DNA from 3 places in the Dyella humi genome. Region 2 is predicted to be linked to each of the others. Evidence: predicted binding sites of a transcription regulator. Region 2 holds the regulator's gene; each other region holds the start of a gene.
The links. Region 2 encodes sigma-54, which starts transcription at its own class of promoters, with help from an activator protein. Its sites were predicted from a motif close to TGGCACGNGCNTTGC; they were not measured.

Region 1 (7,685 bases), 1.2 Mb from region 2:
CAGATCCACGGATTGCATCGTCACCGGCAGCGCCGTGCCCTGCTCGAACGGTGCCGGCGGCGTAAGCTCGACCTGCATGGCGTAAGGATGCACGGCACGGTTCCGGTGAATGAGCAAAACCTGGCTGCCTGCTTGTTGCTTGCCTGCAGCGCCGCCGCCCAGATCCAGCGGATAACGCTGGCCGTCGATCCACAAATCCATCTTGGTGTGCGCAGGCACCGGCGTGTAATGCAGGGTGAGCGTGTAATTCGTAGCTTTCGCATCGAGCTGCCAGCTCAGCTTGTAGAGCGTGGCAGGCGCTTCGTAGCCTTCGCCGTTGTAGTTGAGGTAATGCTCGGCCTGCGATGGCTGCAGATGAAAGCTGCCATCGGGCGCGGCGGCGATCATGCGAGGCCGGACGTGCAGCGGACCTTTGAGAGGCAGCACGACGACGGGCATGAATGCGTCGATGTCATCGTTGCTGGCGCCCGTTGTTAGGTTGGCGAGACGATCCAGAGGAATAGTGATGTCTTCGCCATCGCGCTGCACGTCAACGGTAGCTTCATGCGCGCCAAGTCGATAAGCGGGGCCGAATGCCGTGTCAGCCACCCCCGGCACATGTAGTTTGTGATCCGGCGGCAGCTTGGCCACGAACAGGTAGATCGCATGCGGGCTTTGGGTTGCATAACCGAAATCCAGTGGCGCGAACGGCTGCTTGCGCGTGCCATAGATGGCCTCGCCGTTGCGCTTGAGCCACGCACCGATGCCGTGCAATACCTGCGCTTCGTACGGAACGACGGAACCATCGCCTTCCGGTCCGATATTGAGAATGTAGTTGCCGCCCTGGCTGACCACGCGTACCAGCCGCGTGATGTTCTCGCGGATCTTGTCTTGCGGATCCTTTCTTTCCTGCCACGAGCGATAGCCCCAGGTTTCCGGAAACATGGAGGCCGGCGATTGCCAGGGCAGCTCCATCGCCACGTCGGGTTCGGCGTTGTCACCCATCACGGCGAAGTCACCGTAGTAGTTCCATACGCGGCCGGAGATCATGGTTTGTGGCTGCAGCGCGTGCACGGTGTGCGCGAAGTGCGCGCTTTGCGCGGGCGTGGGTTTGCCCATGTCGAACCAGATTTCGGAGATGGGGCCGTAGTGGCCCAACAGTTCCTTCAGCTGCGTGACATTGAATGCTTCTTGCTCCGATGTGATCGGATTGCTGTTGCCTTCGATGTACTTGTTCCCGCCTGGGTGATGCCAATCAATGGTCGAGTAATACACACCAAACTTCAGGCCACCGCGCGCGCAGGCATCAGCAAGTTCCTTCACGATGTCCCGGTGATAAGGCGTGCCATCCACGGCGTTGTAAGAAGTCTCTGCGGTCTGAAACAGATTGAAACCGTCGTGATGTTTGGCAGTGATCACAATGAACTTCATACCCGCAGCTTTGGCCAAGGCCACGATTGCGTCGGGATCGAAGTTCACCGGATCGAATTGTTTGGCCAGTGCTTCGTAATCTTTGTCGGGAATCGGCCCGTTGGCGAATATCTGCTCGCTATAGCCGTTGTCCACGCGCTTGCCGTTCCACATGCCGCCCGCAATGGAATACAGGCCGAAGTGGATGAACATGCCGAACTTGCGGTCTTGCCAGGCCTTGATGGTTCCGGCGCTGGGCCCGGGACCCGGTAGCGGCCGAGGCTGGTCGAGCGAGCGGCGTGTCGCAACGGGAGCATCGGTCGCAGGCGTGGAAGGTGATGCAGCGAACAGGGTATGCGAGCAACACGCGATGGATGCAATGAGCCACAGTGCGGCTCGCTTTCGCGTAGCGATGATTCCCATGTGGTTCGCTTCCTTTGTCTAGAACGAGAACGAAGGAGCAAACCTTGCCATGAAATCGAAAGATCCGGGTAAAACGCAAGACAAACATTAGCGAGAAAGTTTGAGGCAAGTGCTCACTCCACCCCAACCCCCGTTCAAGTCGAGGGCAGGCTCCTCCCCTGCAAGCAGGGGATGGAGCAGTTCTGACGATCGTAGTGCTAGCCGTACATTTGAAATTGCATGGCATAAACAACAACGGGCGCCGAAGCGCCCGTTGCTTTATTGCGATGATGCGCGCGATCAGATCGCGTAGTACATCTGGAATTCCAGCGGATGCGTGCTGGCGCGGTAGCGCGTCACTTCCTGCATCTTCAGTTCGATGTAGGCATCGATGAAGTCGTCGTTGAACACGCCACCGGCCTTGAGGAAGTCGCGGTCCTTGTCCAGCGCTTCCAGCGCGGCGTCGAGGCTGGAGCACACCTGCGGGATGTTCTTCTCTTCTTCGGGCGGCAGATCGTAGAGATCCTTGTCGGCCGGCGCGCCCGGGTCGATCTTGTTCACGATGCCATCGAGGCCGGCCATCATCAGCGCGGTGAAGGTGAGGTAGCCCGACTGCATCGGATCGGGGAAGCGCACTTCGATGCGGCGGCCCTTTGGGTTCGACACGAACGGAATGCGGCAGCTCGCCGAGCGGTTGCGCGCGGAGTAGGCCAGCATCACCGGCGCTTCGAAGCCCGGCACCAGGCGCTTGTAGCTGTTGGTGGTGGAGTTGGCGAACGCGTTGATGGCCTTGGCATGCTTGAAGATGCCGCCGATGTACCACAGCGCGAGCTGCGACAGGCCGCCGTACAGGTCGCCGGAGAACAGGTTTTTGCCGTCCTTGCTGAGCGACTGGTGCACATGCATGCCGCTGCCGTTGTCGCCGACTATCGGCTTGGGCATGAAGGTGACGGTCTTGCCGTTCTGGTGCGCGACGTTCTTGATGACGTACTTCAGCGTCATCAGCTCGTCGGCCTTCTGCACCAGGGTGTTGAACTTGACGCCGATCTCGCACTGGCCAGCGTTGGCCACTTCGTGGTGATGCACTTCCACCACCTGGCCGAGCGATTCGAGCACTTTGCACATGTCGGCGCGCAGGTCACCCAGCGAATCGACCGGGCTGACCGGGAAATAGCCGCCCTTCACACCCGGACGATGGCCGCTGTTGCCTTCGTCGTACTTGAAGCGCGAGCTCCATGCTGCTTCCTGCGATTCGATTTCGTAGAACACGCGGCCCATGTCGTTCTGCCAGCGCACGGAATCGAAGATGAAGAATTCCGGCTCCGGACCAAAGAAGGCCGTGTCGGCCAAGCCGGTGGATTTCAGATACGCCTCGGCGCGCTTGGCGATGGAGCGCGGATCGCGGCCGTAAGCCTGCATGGTGCTGGGTTCCAGCACGTCGCAATGCAGAACCAGCTGTGTGTGGCTGCTGAACGGATCGAGGTAGGCCGTGGCCGGGTCAGGCAGCAGCACCATGTCCGATTCGTTGATGCCCTTCCACCCGGAGATCGAGGAACCGTCGAACATCTTGCCGTCCTCGAACGTGGACTCGTCGATGGTGTGGGCAGGGAAGGTGACGTGGTGGTGCTTGCCGAGCATGTCGGCAAAACGCAGGTCGACGAACTCGACCTCGTGTTCCTGGATCAGGTCGAGCACTTTCTTCGCGGACATGTAAAACCTCGATAATTCGTGGAAGGGATCGCGCGTGCTTCTAGGCAAGCACCGTACCAACTCTAAAACACTTTACCGTTCAAATGATTACACAGAGGCGACGGACTTGTGCGAGCTTGTTTTGCACCAAATTAGGGATTAATTTGCACTTGTATGGCGCGTCTTGACCCCCTTGCACTTAACCGCCCGGCAAGGAGGAGCTAAGCCTTAAGCTATACCGTTTTTACGGCACTCTGCCGCCTGCGACACAAGGAACCTCTGCGTGCATGACCTCTTCCATGTGATTCTGCTCGGCATCATCGAGGGTATTACCGAATTCCTGCCGATCTCCAGTACCGGACACCTGCTGATTGCCGAAAGCTTCGGGCTCGGCGCCCGCTCGGATCTTTTCAACGTGGGCATCCAGGCTGGCGCGATCCTGGCCATCACGTTGATCTACTGGAAGCGCATCTGGGAATTGCTGACGCAGTGGCGGGACCCGGTCAATCGCGCGTATCTGGCCAAACTGGTCGTGGCGTTTCTGATCACGTGCGTGCTCGGGCTCGTGGTAACGCATTACGGCTTCAAGCTGCCGGAAACGGTAACGCCGATTGCGTGGGCGCTACTGATCGGCGGTTTCTGGATTCTCGGCGCGGAAGCAGTTGCCGCACGGCAAGTGGATCGCAGCGAGGTTACCTGGCGGGTAGCGATCCTGGTCGGCATCGCGCAGATCGTGGCGGGCGTGTTTCCGGGCACCTCACGCTCGGGGGCAACGATTTTCACGGCGATGCTCGCGGGCACCAGCAATCGTCCCGCGGCGACGGAATTCTCGTTCCTGGTCGGCATTCCCACCATGTATGCAGCAACCGGTTACGAGCTTCTGAAGGTGCTCAAGAGCGGCGGCGCCGCGCATGAAGACTGGGGCGCGCTGATCGTCGGCTTCGTGGTGTCGCTGGTGGTGGCGTTCGTGGCGGTGAAGTGGCTGCTGGGCTATATCCGCACGCATCGCTTCACGTGGTTTGCGTGGTATCGCATTGCGCTGGGCGCGGCGTTGTTATTGCTGATTCCGGCGGGCGCCTGAACCAGCTCCCTCTCCTATAAAGGGAGAGGGAGAAAAAAGTCACTGCGCCCGCACCGGCTTTTCTTTCCGTACCGGCGGCAACGGCGGCCGGAACGCCTCGACCACCGGCACCGTCTGGCACAACATCGATTCGAAAGGCCGTTCGAACAGCCCGCGCGCCCATTCGATGAAGGCCTGCACGCGCGCGGAAAGATGTTTCTTCTGCGGATACACGATCCACACGTTCTTGCCGGTGGACACGGTGTCGGGGAGGATCGGCTCGAGCTTGGCCAAATCCAGTGCACAGGCCGCCAACACGTGCGGCGCCTGGATGATGCCCAGTCCCGCCATCGCCGCCTGGATCACCGACTCGCCGTCATTGATCAACAGGTGTGCGTTGACGTCCACTTCGATGCGGCCGTGGGGCGTATCGAACTGCCACTGCCGCGGCTTGCCGTTGGCGTAGACGTAGTTGATGCAGCGATGATTTTTCAGATCCTCGATGCTGGAGGGCGAACCGTAGCGCTCCAGGTATTCCGGGGAAGCCAGCAGCACATTGCGCAGATAGCCGATCTTGCGGGCGATCAGGCTGGAATCCTCCAGTTCGCCCATGCGGATGGCGCAATCGATCCCTTCTTCGTTGAGGTCGTAGGGGTAATCGCACATCATCAGTTCGAGCCGGATGTCCGGGTAACGGCGCTCGAATTCGGACAGCTGCGGCACGATGGCCGCGCGGCCCACCGAGGCGGACATACCCACCCGCAACTTGCCCTGCGGCTTGCGGTGAGCGTAGCCCAGGGATTCGGTCGCTTCAGCAAGATCGGCCAGGATCTCCTTGCAACGTGTATAGAACGAGGCCCCATCGTCGGTAAGACGCAAAGCGCGGGTGGAGCGGAACAGCAGGCGCACGCCTAGGTGTTCCTCCAGCCGGGACACGGCGCGGCTAACGCCGGAGGGGGTCATGCCCAGCTGGGCGGCGGCGGATGCAAAACTCTTCGCTTCCACGACCCGGACAAAGGCGGAAATAGCAGAAAAATCTTCCATAGCACGATCCAGAATACGTTCTGCTGGCGATTATGCACCCATTCATGACTGATAGTCACGAGTAGCTTGCGCAAGGAACGGATTTTCTAAACTGTACGGTATACCCATTATTCGTTTCCTCAAAACCTTGTTGCATTGCGGCAAGAAGATCCAAGGGAGCGAACGATGTTAAAGAAAGCCATCTTGGCCAGCCTGGTCGTAGCAGCCATTGCCGGCAGTTGGGCGTTGTTGGGCAATCACGGCGGAAGCGCCCATGCCCAAGGCGCCGGCGGACAAGGCGGCCCGCCGGAAGTGAGCGTCGCCACGGTCATGGTACGCCCAGTCAGCGACAGCGCCGATTTCACCGGCCAATTGCAGGCGGTCGATTCCGTCGATGTACGTCCGCGCGTGAGCGGGTACGTGGAAACCGTGCAGTTCAAGGAAGGTACTGAAGTGCACAAGGGCGACGTGCTGTTCCGCATCGACCCGCGTCCGTTCCAGGCCGAAGTCGATCGGCTCACCGCCAATATCGCGCAAGCGCAGGCGCAACTCGGCTTGGCGCAAGCCAATGCGGCACGCGCGAGGAAGCTGCTGGCTCAGCACGCGATCTCGCAGGAAGACGCCGATAGCCAGAGCACCAACGAGCAAAGCGCCAAGGCGACGCTGGCGGCATCCACCGCAGCGCTGGCTTCGGCGAAGCTCAATCTGGACTGGACCGACGTGCGCGCGCCCATCGATGGTCGTGTCAGCAACGCGCATATCCAATCGGGAAACTTGGTATCCAGTTCAGACGTGCTCACCACGGTGGTATCGGTGAATCCGATCTACGTGTATTTCGACGTGGACGAGCAAACCTGGCTGAAGCTGGATCGCTTGCGCCGCGACGCCATCAAGAACGGGCGTGCGCCACGCATTGAAGCCACCATGGGCCTGGCCGACGAACAGGCTTATCCGCACACCGGCCGCATCGACTTCGTCGACAACCAGGTGCGTCCGGGCTCCGGCACGATGCGTCTGCGCGCCGTATTCGATGAGGAAGACGGCCTGCTCACGCCTGGCTTGTACGCACGTGTGCATCTGCAAGCAGGTCAGCCGCGTCCGCGTGTGCTGATCGACGATCGCGCCGTCGGCACCGATCTCGGCAACCAGTTCGTCTACGTGGTGGATGGGCAGCACAAAGTGGAGTACCGCAAGGTGGCTCCGGGTCCGCTGTTCCACGGTCTGCGCGTGATCGACGATGGCCTGAAGGCTGGCGACGTGGTGGTGGTGAATGGTCTGCAGCATGTGCGTCCCGGCGCGGAAGTGAATCCGCAGCAAGTGGCGATGGATGCCCGACTGGATGCCCAGGACAAGGCGCTGGTCGATGCCACCGAGACGAATCCGGATGGCAAGGATGTGCGTACGGCGCAGGCGGATAACCGGAATACACAGAAGCGCTCGCAGGGCTGAGCTTTTCCTCCTCTCCCCTCCGGGGAGAGGACTGAGGTGAGGGGCCAATCTTGCGAGTGGCTCACATCAGAAGCGGCTCTATAACTGCATCTTCGCGAGGCGTCCCCTCACCCCAACCCTCTCCCCGGAGGGGAGAGGGAGCCATTTGCGGCAAGCATGAAGAGATATAACCCATGAAAAACATCGCACAGTTTTTCGTCGACCGGCCAATCATGGCCGCGGTGCTTTCGCTGATCTTCGTGATCGCGGGCAGCATCGCGGTGTTCAAGCTGCCGATCAGCGAATATCCCGAAGTCGTGCCGCCCACCGTAGTGGTGCGCGCCAACTATCCCGGCGCAAGCCCCGAAGTGATCGGTGAAACCGTCGCCACGCCACTGGAAGAACAGATCAACGGCGTGGAAGGTATGTTGTATTCCTCCTCGCAGGCCACCAGCGACGGGCAGATGACGCTGACCGTCACCTTCGCGCTGGGCACGGATCTCAACAACGCGCAAGTGGAAGTACAGAACCGCGTGGCGCAGGCGTTGCCGCGTCTGCCGGAAGAAGTGCAGCGCCTGGGCGTGACCACGCAGAAGAGTTCGCCCGACCTCACCATGGTCGTGCATCTCACCTCGCCGGATAAGCGCTACGACATGCTTTACCTGTCGAACTACGCGCGCCTGCACATCAAGGA
Region 2 (7,685 bases):
GCATGAACGCCCCCATCACCAAAGCCAAAGCCAGCCGCGTGGATGCCGCCGCCATCGTGCGCAGCGCGCGCACGGTCATCGCCACCGAAGCGGCTGCCATCCGGGCGCTGGAACCGCGCATCGACCAGACTTTCGTCGATGCTTGCCGGCTGATTCTGAGCTGCAAGGGGCGCGTGGTGGTCACCGGCATGGGCAAATCCGGGCACGTGGGGCGCAAGATCGCTGCCACCCTGGCTTCCACTGGCACGCCGGCCTTTTTCGTGCATCCGGGTGAGGCCAGCCATGGCGACCTGGGGATGATCCTGCCGCAAGACGTGGTGCTGGCCCTGTCCAACTCGGGTGAAACGGACGAGATCCTGTTCATCCTGCCAGTGATCAAGCGCCAGGGCATTCCGCTGATCGCCATCACCGGCAATCCGGATTCCTCCCTCGGCGGTCAGGCCGATGTGCATCTGGACGCCGGCATTTCGGCGGAAGCCTGCCCACTGGGCCTGGCCCCCACCGCCAGCACCACTGCCGCGCTGGTGATGGGCGATGCGCTGGCCATCGCGCTGCTGGAAGCGCGCGGGTTTACCTCTGAGGACTTCGCGCGTTCCCACCCGGCGGGCAGCCTGGGGCGCCGTCTGTTGCTGCACATCAGCGATGTGATGCACACCGGCCCGGGCATCCCGATGATTTCCCCCGACGCCAGCCTCACCGAAGCCCTGATGGAAATGACACGCAAGCACCTAGGCATGACCGCCGTGGTCGACACCGAGCAGCGCCTGCTGGGCGTGTTCACCGACGGTGACTTGCGCCGCGCACTGGACGACGACGGCGTGGACCTGCGCAATGCGCGCGTCAGTGACCTGATGACGCGCGGCCCGAAAGTGATCGGTGCCGACAAGCTCGCCATCGAGGCGGCGCAGGTGATGGAGAAGTACCAGATTCACGCCCTGCTGGTGGTCGACAACGCACAGCGCGTAGTCGGCGCCCTCAACATTCACGACCTGCTGCGCGCGCGCGTGGTCTGACGGAAACGTTGCATGGAATATCTTTCCAATTTGACTGCCGACGTGCTCGCTCGCGCCGCCAAGATTCGCTTGGCCGCGTTCGACGTGGACGGCACGCTCACCGACGGTCGCCTGTGGTACAGCGAAAGTGGCCATGAAACCAAGGTGTTTCACGTGCATGACGGTCTCGGTTTGAAGCGGCTGCAGGCGCATGGCATCGAGGTCGCAATCGTCAGCGCGCGCATCAGTCATCCTGTTGCCTTGCGCGCGGAAGAACTAAACATCGCGCACGTCTATCAAGGCCAGTCCGACAAGCGCGAATGCATGCGCCAGATCCTCGAAGCGCTGGAACTTGCGCCCGAGCAAGCCGCCTTCGTCGGCGACGACCTGCCCGACCTCCCCGCCATGCATCTCGCCGGCCTCGCCGTAGCGGTGGCGAATGCGCATCCGTGGGTGGTGCAGCGTGCGCATTGGCAGACGAGCTTGGGCGGCGGCATGGGCGCTGTGCGCGAAGTGTGCGACCTGATCCTGCATGCGCAGGGCAAGAGCGCGGCCGAACAGGAGCACTGGCGGTGAACTTTCGCCAATACCTACGCGACAATCGCCTCAACGTCGCCATCGTGCTGCTCGCCATCGCAGCGCCAGCCAGTTGGATGCTGCGCAGTTGGGTGGTAGGCGCGCCACCGGCCAACGATTTCATCGGCCCGCCGATTGCCGATTACGTGCTCTACAACGCCACGGTGTGGAGCTATGACGTGGACGGGCTCCTGAGCTTCACTATGACAGCGCCGCGCATGGATCGCCGCGGCGGCGACGAATCGCTGTACATCAACGCGCCGGTGTTCCAGATCACCTCGAAAAACCCCGGCGTCCCGGACTGGCACGGCAATGCACCGTTCGGCTGGGTCAACAAAACAGGCACACTGATGCGCCTGGATGGTGCGGTCTACATGTACCGCCCTGCCTACACGCAGGGTCCCATGGCAACATTACGCACCTCCAACGTCACCGGCTGGCCGAAGGAGAACCGCATGGAAACTGCGGATCCGGCCACCATGACGCAAGGCGAAAGCATCATGAACGGCGTTGGCATGCGTGCCAACCTCAACGATAACCATCTGGAGTTGCTCCATGACGTGCACGGCATCCTGTATCCGCGCCAGAAAAATGCTACGACTCAGCCTGCTGGCCGCGGGGCTGCTGCTTCTGCAACCGGCGCTGGCAAAGCAGGATGATCGCAATCAACCGATCCACGTGGTGCATGCCGACAGCATGGACGGTTACAACCAGCCCAACACCATCAGTACCTTCAAAGGCAGCGTGCTGATCACACAGGGCACGATGAAGCTGACCGGCGATATCGCAAAAATCTACACGGCCAAGGAAGACACGTCGGTCGATCACGTCGTCGTCACCGGCACTCCGCAAAAGCGCCCGCACATCGAGCAAATCGACGACAACGGCAACCTGATGACCGGCGATGCCGATCAGCTGTATTACGACAACGTCAACGGTATCGCGATTCTTACCGGCAACGCCTACGTCCACCAGCAGAACAAGGGCGACGCACGCGGCGCCAAGCTCACCTACAACACGCAGACCAGTTACATGGTCGGCGAGAGCGGTAACGGCGCCCCCGTCGTCATGACCTTCCTGCCGAAGCAGAAACCGCTGCCACCGCCGAAGAAAGGCGCACCAGCCAACCCACCCGTGCCCGCCAAGCCGGTGGGCAATCCCGCGCCGAACTCGTCCAAGCCGGCATCGTCATCCAGCACCCGCGCACCGGCGTCCGCCAGCAGCGCCTCCAAGGAATAACCGTTACCCATGCTTTCCGCAGAAGGCCTGCAAAAGAGTTTCCGCGCGCGCCAAGTAGTGCGCGACTTCGCGTTCTCGATCCGCCAGGGCGAGGTAGTGGGTCTGCTCGGCCCCAACGGCGCCGGCAAAACCACCTGCTTCTACATGATCGTGGGACTGATCGAGGCCGATGCCGGCGCGATCAAGCTCGACAAGCAGGACATCACCGGCCTGCCCATGCACGCGCGCGCCAAGCTCGGCATCGGCTACCTGCCGCAGGAAGCCTCGGTGTTCCGCCGTCTGAGCGTGGCGGACAACATCATGGCCGTGCTGGAACTGCGCGAAGGGCTGGAGCCGCGCAAGCGCGACGGCGAACTGGAAAGCCTGCTGGACGAACTGAAAATCGCACACATCGCTGGACAGAAAGGCATCAGCCTGTCCGGTGGCGAACGGCGTCGTGTGGAAATCGCGCGCGCCCTCGCCGCGCAGCCGCGCTACATGTTGCTGGATGAACCGTTCGCCGGCGTCGACCCAATCTCGGTGGGCGAAATCCAGCGCATCGTGCGGCACTTGAAGGAACGCGGCATCGGCGTGCTGATCACCGATCACAACGTGCGCGAGACGCTGGGCATCTGCGACCGTGCCTACATCATGAATGAGGGCGAAGTACTTTCGCGCGGCACCCCGGCGCACATCCTCGCCGACGAGCGGGTGCGCGAGGTCTATCTGGGACGGGAATTCCGTCTGTAATACTCCAACTTTTTCGCCCGCACAAGCTTAATTTGCGCCGCTTCACATCCGCATTACCGCGCCGCAATTTCCGCCTCTGCAGCTATGGCCGGCGTTCCGTCGAAGGGTTAGGATGAGGCCGTCTTATCCCTTTTGGCAGGCATGAAACCAGGGCTTCAGTTTCGTCTCAATCAACAGCTGGCTCTCACGCCGCAGCTGCAACAGGCCATTCGCCTGTTGCAATTGTCGCAATTGGAGCTGGCTGCCGAGTTGCGTCAACTCGCCGAGAGCAATCCTCTGCTCGAGTTCGCCGAAGATGCCACGCAGGAGGAGCAGGACGAAACCGAAGCGGATGGTGAATTCGACCACGAATTCGAACCCTTGAACGGGGTCAGCAGCAGCTCCGCTTCCGGCAGCGACGCCAACGACGAAGCGCCGGAATGGACCGAGCCGGAAATGAGTTCCGACGAGCCGATCGATTTCTCCACCGTCAACGGTAACGGTAACGGCAGCAGTAGTTCGAGCAATCGCGACGAAGAAGGCATGGAGCCGCAAGGCGCCGCGCCGGAGTCATTGCAGGAACACCTGCTGTGGCAGCTCAACCTCACGCCGATGGATCCGCGTGCCAAGTTGATCGCCACGGTGCTGATCGACGCATTGAACACGGATGGTTACCTGGTCGAAGGTATTGATGCGGTACTCGCCGCACTGCCGCCGCACCTCAAAGCCACGCACGAAGAAGTGGAAACCGTGCGCCGCCAGCTGCAGCATTTCGATCCGGCTGGCGTGGCCAGCATCGATCTCCCGGACTGTCTGCGCGCGCAGCTCGAGCAGTTCGATCCGAGCACGCCGTATCGCGATCTTGCCTTGCGCATCGTCGAGCAAGAACTGGAACTGCTGGCGCGCAACGACATGGCCAAGCTCGCCCGTCGCTTGCACGCCACCGAAGAAGACACCACCGGCGCGGCCATTCTCATCCGCAGCCTGGATCCGCGCCCGGGCGCCGCCATGGACACCACGCCGGTGGAATACGTGGCGCCGGACGTATACGCGCGCAAGGATGGTACGCGCTGGCGCGTGCTCTTGAATCCCGACAGCCAGCCCAAGCTCAGCCTCAACCAGCACTACTGCAGCCTGATTGCACGGGCGCGCGGCGACGATGCCAGCTGGATGCGCGGCCAGCTGCAGGAAGCGCGTTGGCTGATTAAAAGTTTGGAGTCCCGTGCCGAAACACTGATGAAGGTCGCCGAAGCCATCGTGCGGCGGCAGAGCGCTTTCCTGGACTACGGTCCGGAAGCGATGCAGCCGTTGGTGCTGCGCGAAGTGGCCGAGGAGGTAGGTATGCATGAGTCGACGATTTCACGTGTAACTACCCGCAAATACATTCACACGCCGCGCGGCACGTACGAACTGAAGTATTTCTTCTCCAGCGGCGTTTCCACCGAAGACGGCGGCAGCGCGTCCGCCACCGCCATCCAGGCCATGCTGCGCAAGCTGGTCGACAACGAAGACCCGCGCAAGCCGCTCTCCGACCAGGCGCTTGCCGAGGAGTTGCACGGCAAGGGCATTCAGGTAGCGCGTCGCACGGTCGCGAAGTACCGGGAAATTCTGCGTATTCCCAGCTCCAGCGAGCGACAGCGCAATATCTGAACGCGTTGCTTCGGCGCTGCCGGGGAACTTGCGTTGCGATAGAACGATCCCACTTTCATACACAAGGTCTTGCTTCACGATGCAACGATCACGTCACTTTGATCTGCGCATCGACCAACGCCGCCAATGGCGGCAGCTCTTGAAGGAGGCGTACCATGCAATTCCAACTCAGTGGCCAACGGATCGAAGTAACTCCCGCTTTGCGCAGCCGCGCCGAAGCCAAACTTGACCGATTGACCCGCCTCGACGACCGCATCGTCAGCCTGAACGTGGTGCTCTCGGTGGACAAGCTTCAGCAGCGCGCCGAGGGAACGCTCAAGGTAGCGGGCAATACCATGCACGCCGAAGCCACCGAGAACGACATGTACGCCTCGATCGACAACCTGTTCGACAAGCTCGTCGACCAACTTCGCCGCCATCGCGACAAGCTGTGCGATAAGCATCAACGTGAAGTAAGGGAAATCCGTCAGTACGGTTAATAACACCGCCAAGTGTTCCCCCTCTCCCCTTAGGGGAGAGGGGCAGGGGTGAGGGGCCACGGCTTGCCCCGGACCTCAATAGAACCCCCACTCCGATGTACTCCCACGCAAGATTGCCCCCTCACCCTTCCCTCTCCCTGGAGGGGAGCGGGAATAAGCAGCGAACCTCTCACGAGGGAGAGAGGGCCGCAAAGCTGGCACAATGTCCCTTGCCGCCGCCCCGCCCCAGGCAGCCACGCGGCGCAAAGGGAACCTCTTGGACCGCCTTACCGCAAGACAACTCTTCGATGACATCCACGAGCGCATGGCTTTGCGCTGGGTGGCCGGCATGCGCGGCGAAACGCGCGTGCTCGACTACGGCTCCACGCCAGCGCGCCGCCCGTCTCTCGTGGGTTATCTCAACGTCATCTATCCGAACAAGATCCAGATCGTCGGCACCGAGGAGCTGAGCTACCTCGACAGCCTCGATTCCCGCCAGCGCTGGGAAGTGATCCACAAGGCCGCCGCCACGCATCCGGTGGCCTTCATCGTCACCAAGGATCAAGCGATTCCTTCCGACCTGCGCGAAGTGGCCGAGGAAACCGACACCCCGCTGTGGATCAGCGCCAAACGCGGCCACGAGCTGCTCACCTGGATGCAATATCACCTCGCGCGCACCATGGCGCCGCGCCTCACTCTGCACGGCGTGTTGCTGGAGGTGTTCTCCATCGGCGTGCTGATCACCGGCGAGGCCGGTTCCGGCAAAAGCGAGCTGGCGCTGGAGTTGATCAGCCGCGGCCATCGCCTGGTGGCCGATGACGCCCCGGAATTCACCCTGATCGCGCCGGACGTGATCGACGGCGCCTGCCCCGAACTACTGCAGGACCTTTTGGAAGTGCGCGGCCTGGGCGTGCTCAACGTGCGCGAGATGTTCGGCCACACCTCGGTGAAAACCTCCAAGTACCTGCGCTTGCTGATCCATCTCAAGCCCTTGCGCGACGGCGAGAACGTCGATGCGCTGACGCGCCTCACCGGCGACGTGGGTCACCGTGAAATCTTCGATGTGCAGGTGCCGATGATCACCCTGCCCGTCGCGCCCGGCCGCAACCTGGCGGTACTGGTGGAAGCGGCGGTGCGCAGCCATATGTTGAAGAGCAAGGGCATCGATCCGGCGCAGAGCTTCATGGACCGTCAAGCCCACCAGATGCGCCGACTGCCGCCATGGTAATCGCATGACTCAATACGAAGGACTGATCAACAACGACGACCCGAACGCCATCCACCTGGTGGTGCTCACGGGCATGTCCGGCGGCGGCAAGACCGTCGCCCTGCGCGCGCTGGAAGACCTGGATTTCTACTGCGTCGACAATCTGCCCAGCGTGTTGCTGCCGGAACTGGTGGAAGCGGCCACGCGCGGCGACAGCCGTCGTCGTCGCATCGCCGTCGGCGTGGACGTGCGCAGCCGCGCCGAAGATTTCCAGCATATGCCGCAGGTGCTGTCCACGCTGGCCGCCACCGTGCAGGTGCATCTGATCTTCCTCGACTGCAGCGATGCGGTGCTGACCAAGCGCTTCTCCGAAACGCGCCGCCGCCATCCGCTGGCCATTCGCGGCATGTCGCTGGCCGATGCGATTGCCGAGGAACGCCGCCTGCTGCGTCCACTGGTGGCCATCGCCGAACGCGTGATCGATTCCAGCGACTTGAACGTGCATCAGTTGCGTCGGCTGATTGCCACCGGTTACGCGCAGACCACCGCCGGGCTTACGCTGATGTTTCAGTCGTTCGCTTTCCGCCGCGGACTGCCGCTGGATTCGGATTTCGTGTTCGACGCGCGCTGCCTGCCCAACCCGCACTGGGAACCCACGCTGCGCCCGCTGTCCGGCAAGGACGCACCGGTGCGCGAGTTCCTCGAACAGCAGTCGATAGTGAGCGAATACTTCGCCGACACCACACGCTGGCTGGATGCGTGGCTGCCCCGTTTCGAGGCAGACGATCGCAGCTACGTCACCATTTCCATTGGCTGCACCGGCGGTCGTCACCGTTCGGTGTACCTGGTAGAGAA
Region 3 (7,685 bases), 780 kb from region 2:
CGCCTGCACGCGTGTACCCTTCGCTGCCGTCAGGTGCTTGCACCGCGATCCAGCCCGGACCGTTCACCGCGACATCCAGCGTACGGCCAGTGTGCTGCACCGAGCCTTGCGTTTCGTCCTGTCCCACGCCTTGCGCCACCGCGTTGATACGCGTGTTGGCACCGGACCCAAGCACCGGCACGCTTTGGAACGCGCTGAGTTCGCTCTTGAAACCCACGGTGGATGCGTTGGCCAGGTTGTGGCTTACCGCATCCTGCGCACGCATCATCTGCGTGGCACCGGTCATGGCGATGTAGACGGAACGATCCATACGCTATTACCGCGACACGGCCTGGAACAGCGTTTGCGACAGCGAGTTCACCGTACCCAGCATCTGCGAATTCGCCTGATAGTCCTGCTGCGCCTGGATCATGCTGACCAACTGCGCGGTGGTGTCAGATGTGTTGGAGGTTTCCAGCTGGCCTTGCTCGATGTTGCCGTATTGGCCGACGCTGGCCGTGCCCAGCACCGCCGTGCCCGAGGATTGCGTCGCTACCCATTGGTTGTTGCCCACCTGCTGCAGGCCTTGCAAGTTGGCGAAATTGGCCACTGCGATCTGGCCGAGCTGGGTGGTCTGGTTGTTGGAGTAGATCGCCGTGACGATGCCGTTGGTGCCGATCGTCACGTTATCCAGCACACCGGCCTGGAAGCCGTTCTGGTTGAGCGTGCCTGGCGCGTATGCCGAGCCGAACTGGGTGGTGTTGGTCACGTTCACCGTCATGGTGGCGGGGAACGAAGCACCGTTGGTCGGCTGCACCGGCGTGAAACTGAGATTACCGTTGGCCGGCGTTGTCAACGCACCGGCGCTGTTGAACGTCATCGCTGCGGTGCCGGCGCTGTTGCCGTCGATGTAGAGATTCGCGTTCCAGGCGTTGTTGCCAGTCTTGACGTAATAGATCGTCGCCGAATGCGCGCCACCCTGCGAGTCGTACACGGTCAGCGTGGACGCATCGTTGTAGCTGGTCGAATCGGTCGGACTGAACGGTGTCGTGGTCGGCACGGTTGCGCCAGAGGGAATATTGGAGCTAACCGTGATCGTGCTGGTGGCAGTCGCTGCACTCTGCGCGGTATTGAGCTGCAGATTGGTGAGCGTGCTGGTGTTGAAGCCGCCCGCGGTGGTCGGCGGATACACCTGCAGGTTGGCGCCGTTGGCGGTCACCACGTAGCCGTTGGCATCTTCGTGGAACGCGCCGTCACGCGTGTACTGATTGCCGGTGCCATTGTTGACGACAAAAAAACCGTTGCCGCTGAGCGCCATGTCCAGGCTGCCATTGGTCGTTTCTAGATCGCCTTGCGAAAACTGCTGCGCAACGCCGGTGAGTTCGGCACCGCTGCCCACGGTCACCGAACTCAAATTGAGACCGGTGACCGCATACACCTCGGCGAACTGTCCGGTGGAGCCCTTGAAGCCCACCGTACCGGCGTTGGCGATGTTGTTGGAAATGATGTTCAGCTCGGACTGGGCCGCATTGATGCCGCTGAGCGCCTGATTGAGAGCCATGCTTTGTACCTCTCCGGATGATGACGATGCGCGTTATCGATGCGCCGTCAGTTGATCTGTGCAACCTGGCTCAGCGGCACGCCGCCGATACCCGCCACTTGCAAATACGTGCCGGTGCTGCTGCCGCCGTAGCCGACACCGGTCACCGAACCGGCTACGTAAGTGGAAAGCGCGCTGCTGTTGCCGCCGTTGTTGGCCGAAACGCTGTACGTGCCGTTGGCCACAGCGTTGCCGCTGCTGTCCTTGCCATTCCAGGTAAAGTTGGCCAGGCCAGTTTGCTGCGCGCCGAGATCGATCGTGTTGACGACGTTACCGTTGCCATCTTTGATGGTGACCACCACGTCGCCCGCGGTGCTGACGTTCACACCACCGTTCACCGCGCTGCCGCTGTAAGTAAGCGACGTCGACGGCACCAGTACTTGGCGTCCCACCAGGCTGGCGGAGCTGAGCACCTGCGAGGTCTGCATATCGGTGCCGAGGTTGCTGCTCAAACCGGTCAAACTGCTCTCGATGTTCTGCAGCGAGCCGAGCTGCGCGAACTGCGCCATCTCCGAGGCCATCTGCGAGTTGTCCATCGGTTGCGTGGGATCCTGGCTCGTAAGCTGCGTCGTCAAAAGCTGCAGGAAATCGGATTGCGTCATGGTCGAGCCGGTCGGCGTGCTGGTGACCGTGCTGCCGGTGAGGCTCAAGCCCGACGTGGAATAACTGCTGGTACTACCGATGGCGGACATGATCAGCTACCCAAGTTGATGGTTTTGATCATGAGCTGCTTGGCAGTGTTCATCACTTCCACGTTGTTCTGATACGAACGGGACGCGGAAATCATGTTCACCAGCTCATCGATCGGATTGACGTTGCTGCCATAGACGAAGCCGCTCGCATCGGCCATCGGGTTACCCGGCTCGTAATGCGTTTCCACCGGCTGCTGGCTTTCGGTGACGCCTTCCATGCGTACGCCGACGTTGGTGTCAGCGTTCTGCGAGGCCACGCCGCCTTGCGCTTGCAGCACCGGCGCGAAGAGCAATTCCTTCGCCTTGTAGGCGGTATCGGGACTGCTGCTGACGCTGTCGGCGTTGGCGAGGTTGCTGGCCACGGTGTTCAACCGCAGCGATTCGGCGGACATGCCGGAACCGGCAGTGTCGAAGATCTTCATCAGCGACATCAGTTTTGCCCTCCACCATTGATGGCCAGGCGCAGCGTCTGAATCGTGCTGTTGATGAAGCTGAGGCTGGCCTGGTAATGCACCATGTTGCTGGCGAACGCCGACTGCTCCACCTGCCCATCGACGGTGTTGCCGTCCATGCTCGGCTGCAGCGGTACGCGATACTTCAAGGCATCCGCCGATTGCGTGGTGGTATCGATCTGCCCGGGCGAAGGCGTGCTCAATTGCAGCGACTGCGAGTCCCCGCCGCTGGCCTGTTGCAGCACTTGGCGGAAGTCGACGTCGCGCGCCTGATAGTTGGGCGTGTCGGCATTAGCGATGTTCGAAGCGATCACTTCGGAACGGCGCTGCCATACATCCAGCGCCTGGCTGCTTAAGCCGAATACGTTGTCGAGAATGTTGCTCATGACGAATTCCCCGCGGCAATCGATGCCTGCGGACGATGTCGAGCAAGTTGCATGCCACGCCTTGACAATGCGGAAAAACCGCATGAGACGGCCGTTCGCGACCGTGCGCCGTAGCGCGCGCGATGTGGCGTGACGTTATGTCGGCGCGCCGGGACGGATTCCCGACATCACCATATTGGCTTTAATGCCGTCAATTTGTTGACAGCTCCATCAGATCCAGCACCGTCTTCGCCAATAAATCCGGCTGGAACTTCGCGATGAACCGGTCCGCGCCGACTTCGCGCACCAGCGCTTCATTGAATACGCCGCTCAAGGAACTATGCAGCACCACCTTGAGCTGGCGCAGCGCCGGCGTATCGCGGATGGCGCGCGTCAATGCATAGCCGTCCAGGCGCGGCATTTCGATATCGGAGATCACCAGCGCCACACCTTCGTCACCGCCTTCCATCATGTTCGTAAGCTGCTCCAGCGCTTCGCGGCCATCCTGCGCGATGATGCACTCGACATTCATACGCTTGAACAGGCTGACCAGACGCTGGCGCGCCACGGTGGAATCGTCCACCACCATGATGCGGCGCCGGGCCAGCGGGCGCTGCTCGGCCTGCTGCTGGATATGTGGCGAAAGCTCTGTCGCCACCTCTTCGATGCTGGCCAGCACGTGCTCCACGTCGACCACCGCCATCAGCTGGCCGTCGATGCGGCTGACCGCGTTGACGCGACTGCCGAACCCGAGCGTGACGGCCGGCGCTTCAAGCGATTCGCCCGTGCAATGCACGATGCGCTGGAAATCCGACACCAGAAAACCCTGCATGGATCGGCTGAATTCGGTAACGATCACGTGCGTCGCATCGACGCCCGCCAACGGCGGATAGCCCATCGCGGCGGCCAGGTCGATCACCGGAATGGTCTTGCCGCGATAGTCGAAACTACCCGCCAGCCATGCGTGCATGCCGGGCAATTTTTCCATCTGCGGCTTGCGCAGTACTTCGCGCACCTTGAAGACGTTGATGCCGAACAGCTGGCGATCGCCCAGGCGAAACAGCAGCATCGCCACGCGATTGTGGCCGGCCAGGCGGGTGTGACTTTCAACGCTATCGAGCAGCGCCGTGGAGGTCATGGGTTTTCTGGAGTGTTTTCGATGTAGGGGTATCGGCGCATTTAGGCGTGGCTTGAGGGCGCTGCTCGGGGAGCAGGGAGCAGGGAACGGGGAACGGGGAACGTGAAGTGCTCGCAGGTGTGAGGCGCACCGCAAACGTAGCCTTTCCTATGAAGACGCAAAAAAACGCAATGCGTTTGCTAGTGCGACCTGCATGTTCCCTGTTCCCTGTTCCCTGTTCCCCACCGTGGCACACACATTGCTTCCTCAACTTTCAACCATTCCCGCCGATGTCTGAGAACCCATACACGGAACTCTTTTGTCTATGAGTCTGATCCGCAGCCAGCATCTGGCCGCCCTGATGCAAGCCGCACTTGCCGGAAACGAAGCTGAACTGGCGAGCTTGAGCCGCAAGCATCCCGCGACAGCGAAGCTGCTCGCGCCCGTGTTCGCGCGACTGGCGCCACGTGCGCCGGCGGCGGTAGCGCTGCAATCGCTGGAGCAGCAAAGCCTGGTGCTGACGCATGCGCAGGCGCTGCATCGCGAGCAGGTGTCGCTCGAGCAATCGATCGGCGAGAGTCGCGATAGCGTCGGACAGTTGACGGAGGGCAGCGCCGGCATGTCGACAACCCTGCAGCAAGCGCAGGGCGGCATCGAACAGGCGTCCAAAGCCGGCGAGCAGAGCGCGGCGAACGTCAGCGAGCTCAACGGCCATCTGCGCCTGCTGCGCAGCGCGCTGTCGGCCATGAACCAGAGCCAGAGCCTGCTTACCGAACAGGTAGCGCAGATTCGCGCGCTCACCACCAGCGTGCAGGACATCGCGCACCAGACCAACCTGGTTGCGCTGAACGCCGCGATTGAAGCGGCACGCGCGGGCGACGCCGGTCGCGGCTTTGCCGTGGTGGCAGACGAAGTGAAGCAATTGGCGGAAAAAACCGCGCAAGCCACGGCGGAAATCGAAACCGTCACCAGTTCGATCGGCGAATTTTCGCTACAGATGAACGGCAACGTGCAACAAAGCCTGCAGCGGCTGGAACGCGCACAAACTGGCGTACACGCCACCGAACGCACGCTACAGGACGGCAGCGGCTCCTTGCAGGGCGCGGGCGAACGCCTGCGCTCGCTGCGCGACGGACAGGATGCCCTGCACGTGCGCGCCACCACGTTGAAAGCCACGCTGGGCGCCTTGCAGCGCCGCGCCTACGAAAGTCGCCGACACGGCGAAGCGCTTGGCCGCGCGGCGGGCTTGGCGCATCGCTTGTGCCTGAGCTGGCTGGAAGGCGAAAGCGGCAACGACATCGCCAGCCTCAGCCTGACCGTGCGCGAATCGGTGATCGGTTTGCGCCAGAGCATGGACCTGGCGCTGCAAGAACCTACCTCGCTCGACCGGCGCTGGTTCGACACCGATGTGCTCAGGCGCAGCCTCGACCGGCTGATCGCCCGTCACGGCGCGCATCCTTCCGGCGCGACCCTGCATGAATCGGCCGCGCGTTTGCGCGAACACGGCGAAATGTTTCTCGAATTGCTCGGCAACGGGCAGTTTGAACAGGCCGCGCAGATGTCCGACAAGCTGGAGAGCGAGCGCGAGGCGATCAACAGCCAATTGGCGGCGATGTTGGCTGATGATCATCCATGAGTTTTTTCGGCGCCCATCCTCTCGCGAAATCTGCCCCCTCCCCTGCTTGCAGGGGAGGGCTGGGGTGGGGTGAGTACTTGCCCGAGACTTTCCCGCAAGGGTTCACCCCCTCCCAACCTCCCCCTGCAAGCAGGGGGAGGAGCAGTGTAGGCGCGATCATGGGTTTGCTCGCGTTGGTAGCGGCGAACATCTCGCACGCCGACACCACCCCCGCCGACCTGCGCGCCGCCGCCGAACAAGCCGTGCGCACGCAATACGGCGCCACCGGCAGTCGCGTCGTCATCATGCCGACGCAACTCAATGCGCGCCTGCACCTGGCCGCCTGCCCGCTCCCTCTACAAACGCGCATTCCAATGCGCCAAGGCACACCCTCGCGCGTGGCGGTGGCGGTGAGCTGCGCCGGCCATCCGGGCTGGACGATTCAGGTGCCGGTGCAGATGCAGGTGTTCCGCAACGTGCTGGTCACCAGCCGGCCGCTGGCTCGCGGTGATATGCCCGGCCCGGCCGACGTACATACCGAAGAGCGCGACGTGGCGCGGCTGGGTTATGGCTATATCGAAAGCCTCGACCAGATCCTGGGCCACTCGCTGGGCCGACCGCTGATCGCGGGCGTGGCGCTGGAACCGGGCGACTTAAACGGCCGAGAGACCGTGCGCGCCGGCGAGGAAGTGCAGTTGGTGGCCCAATTGGACGGCATCGAAGTGCGCACCCGGGGCATGGCCCTGGACGGCGGGGACACCGGCGCGCGCCTGAGGGTCCGTAATGACAACTCCGGCCGGGTGATCAACGGTGTAGTGATCGGGGAAGGCCAGGTGCAGGCCCTTCCTTAATCTTGGACGACCAGACATATTGCAGGCGATCGGCGCATTTAAGTTTTCCCGGGGGACGCCGATACCCCTACCAGGGCATATCGAGAGAACGCCAAGAACCATGAACACTACGATTTCGTCCAACGGCTTACCGCAGCTTCCACTGGCCACCACCACGTCGGAAAACAGCGCTGCCCAGACTTCGACCACCGCACCCGCCACCAGCTCGTCGGCCACGCAGACGAACGACAGCGTGCAGCTGACCGATTCGGCCCGCGCCCTGCAGCAGGCCAGCAGCGCGAACGCGCCGGTCGATACGCAGCGCGTCGATCAGATCCGGCATCAGCTGGCCGCCGGCACCTACAAGGTCGATCCGCATGCCATCGCCAACAGCCTGGTTTCGCTGGAAGGCCAGATCGGCGGCGGCACGAAGTAAGAAAGAACCCCATGCCATGAGCCCGAATCTGCAGGCCGAACTCGGCGCCGCCTTGCGCACCGTACTGGACGAGATGAGCGCGACCACCGCGCAGCTCATCCACGTGCTGGACGAAGAACGCGAAGCGCTCAATGTCGCCGACGCCAAAGCACTCAACCGCGCGGGCGAAGCCAAGCAGATGCTGATGCGCAGGCTCGAGCAGCTCGACGTGGAACGCCTGCACCTGTGCAGCACCTCCGCCGAAGCCGTGCAGCAGGTGGATACGCAATGGCGCGAACTGCTGAAATCGCTGACCGTCTGCCGCGACAACAATCTGCGCAACGGTGCGCTGGTCGGCCAACGTTTGACGCAGGTGCGGCGCGCGCTCGCGGTGCTCACCGGCAGCGACGCGCAGACCGGCACCTACGGCCAGAACGGAGCGCTGCAGGACACGCATCGCTCCGTACAGCTCGCGCAGGCATGAACGAATTCCCCCGGCCGCTGTGATCCAAGGCGTCCGGTTCGTAGCACTGGCTTCACCCAAGTTCGGTATCGACACCATGACGACCAGTACAGCGGCTTCCGCGACCAAGCCCGTGGGTAACGAAACCACCTCGCTC

Region 1: the regulator sigma-54 is predicted to act here: its motif matches at 3,546-3,560, upstream of glnA (type I glutamate--ammonia ligase).
Region 3: the regulator sigma-54 is predicted to act here: its motif matches at 3,152-3,166, upstream of flgB (flagellar basal body rod protein FlgB).

Annotation. Positions count from the first base shown of each region.
Region 1 covers NZ_JADIKI010000023.1:1,555,378-1,563,062, reverse strand. Annotated here, with positions in the region: gene ISP18_RS18285 (alpha-L-fucosidase) at 1-1,812, opposite strand, end outside; gene glnA (type I glutamate--ammonia ligase) at 2,092-3,501, opposite strand; gene ISP18_RS18275 (undecaprenyl-diphosphate phosphatase) at 3,764-4,561, shown strand; gene ISP18_RS18270 (LysR family transcriptional regulator) at 4,601-5,584, opposite strand; gene ISP18_RS18265 (efflux RND transporter periplasmic adaptor subunit) at 5,750-7,012, shown strand; gene ISP18_RS18260 (efflux RND transporter permease subunit) at 7,186-7,685, shown strand, end outside.
Region 2 covers NZ_JADIKI010000023.1:343,888-351,572, forward strand. Annotated here, with positions in the region: gene ISP18_RS12820 (KpsF/GutQ family sugar-phosphate isomerase) at 3-1,013, shown strand; gene ISP18_RS12825 (KdsC family phosphatase) at 1,026-1,568, shown strand; gene lptC (LPS export ABC transporter periplasmic protein LptC) at 1,565-2,227, shown strand; gene lptA (lipopolysaccharide transport periplasmic protein LptA) at 2,124-2,807, shown strand; gene lptB (LPS export ABC transporter ATP-binding protein) at 2,817-3,536, shown strand; gene ISP18_RS12845 (RNA polymerase factor sigma-54) at 3,678-5,165, shown strand; gene hpf (ribosome hibernation-promoting factor, HPF/YfiA family) at 5,321-5,644, shown strand; gene hprK (HPr(Ser) kinase/phosphatase) at 5,901-6,851, shown strand; gene rapZ (RNase adapter RapZ) at 6,856-7,685, shown strand, end outside.
Region 3 covers NZ_JADIKI010000023.1:1,121,274-1,128,958, forward strand. Annotated here, with positions in the region: gene flgF (flagellar basal-body rod protein FlgF) at 1-310, opposite strand, end outside; gene ISP18_RS16295 (flagellar hook protein FlgE) at 317-1,540, opposite strand; gene ISP18_RS16300 (flagellar hook assembly protein FlgD) at 1,588-2,271, opposite strand; gene flgC (flagellar basal body rod protein FlgC) at 2,274-2,702, opposite strand; gene flgB (flagellar basal body rod protein FlgB) at 2,702-3,109, opposite strand; gene ISP18_RS16315 (chemotaxis protein) at 3,300-4,226, opposite strand; gene ISP18_RS16320 (methyl-accepting chemotaxis protein) at 4,531-5,841, shown strand; gene flgA (flagellar basal body P-ring formation chaperone FlgA) at 6,000-6,671, shown strand; gene flgM (flagellar biosynthesis anti-sigma factor FlgM) at 6,772-7,086, shown strand; gene ISP18_RS16335 (flagella synthesis protein FlgN) at 7,103-7,549, shown strand; gene ISP18_RS16340 (EAL and HDOD domain-containing protein) at 7,626-7,685, shown strand, end outside.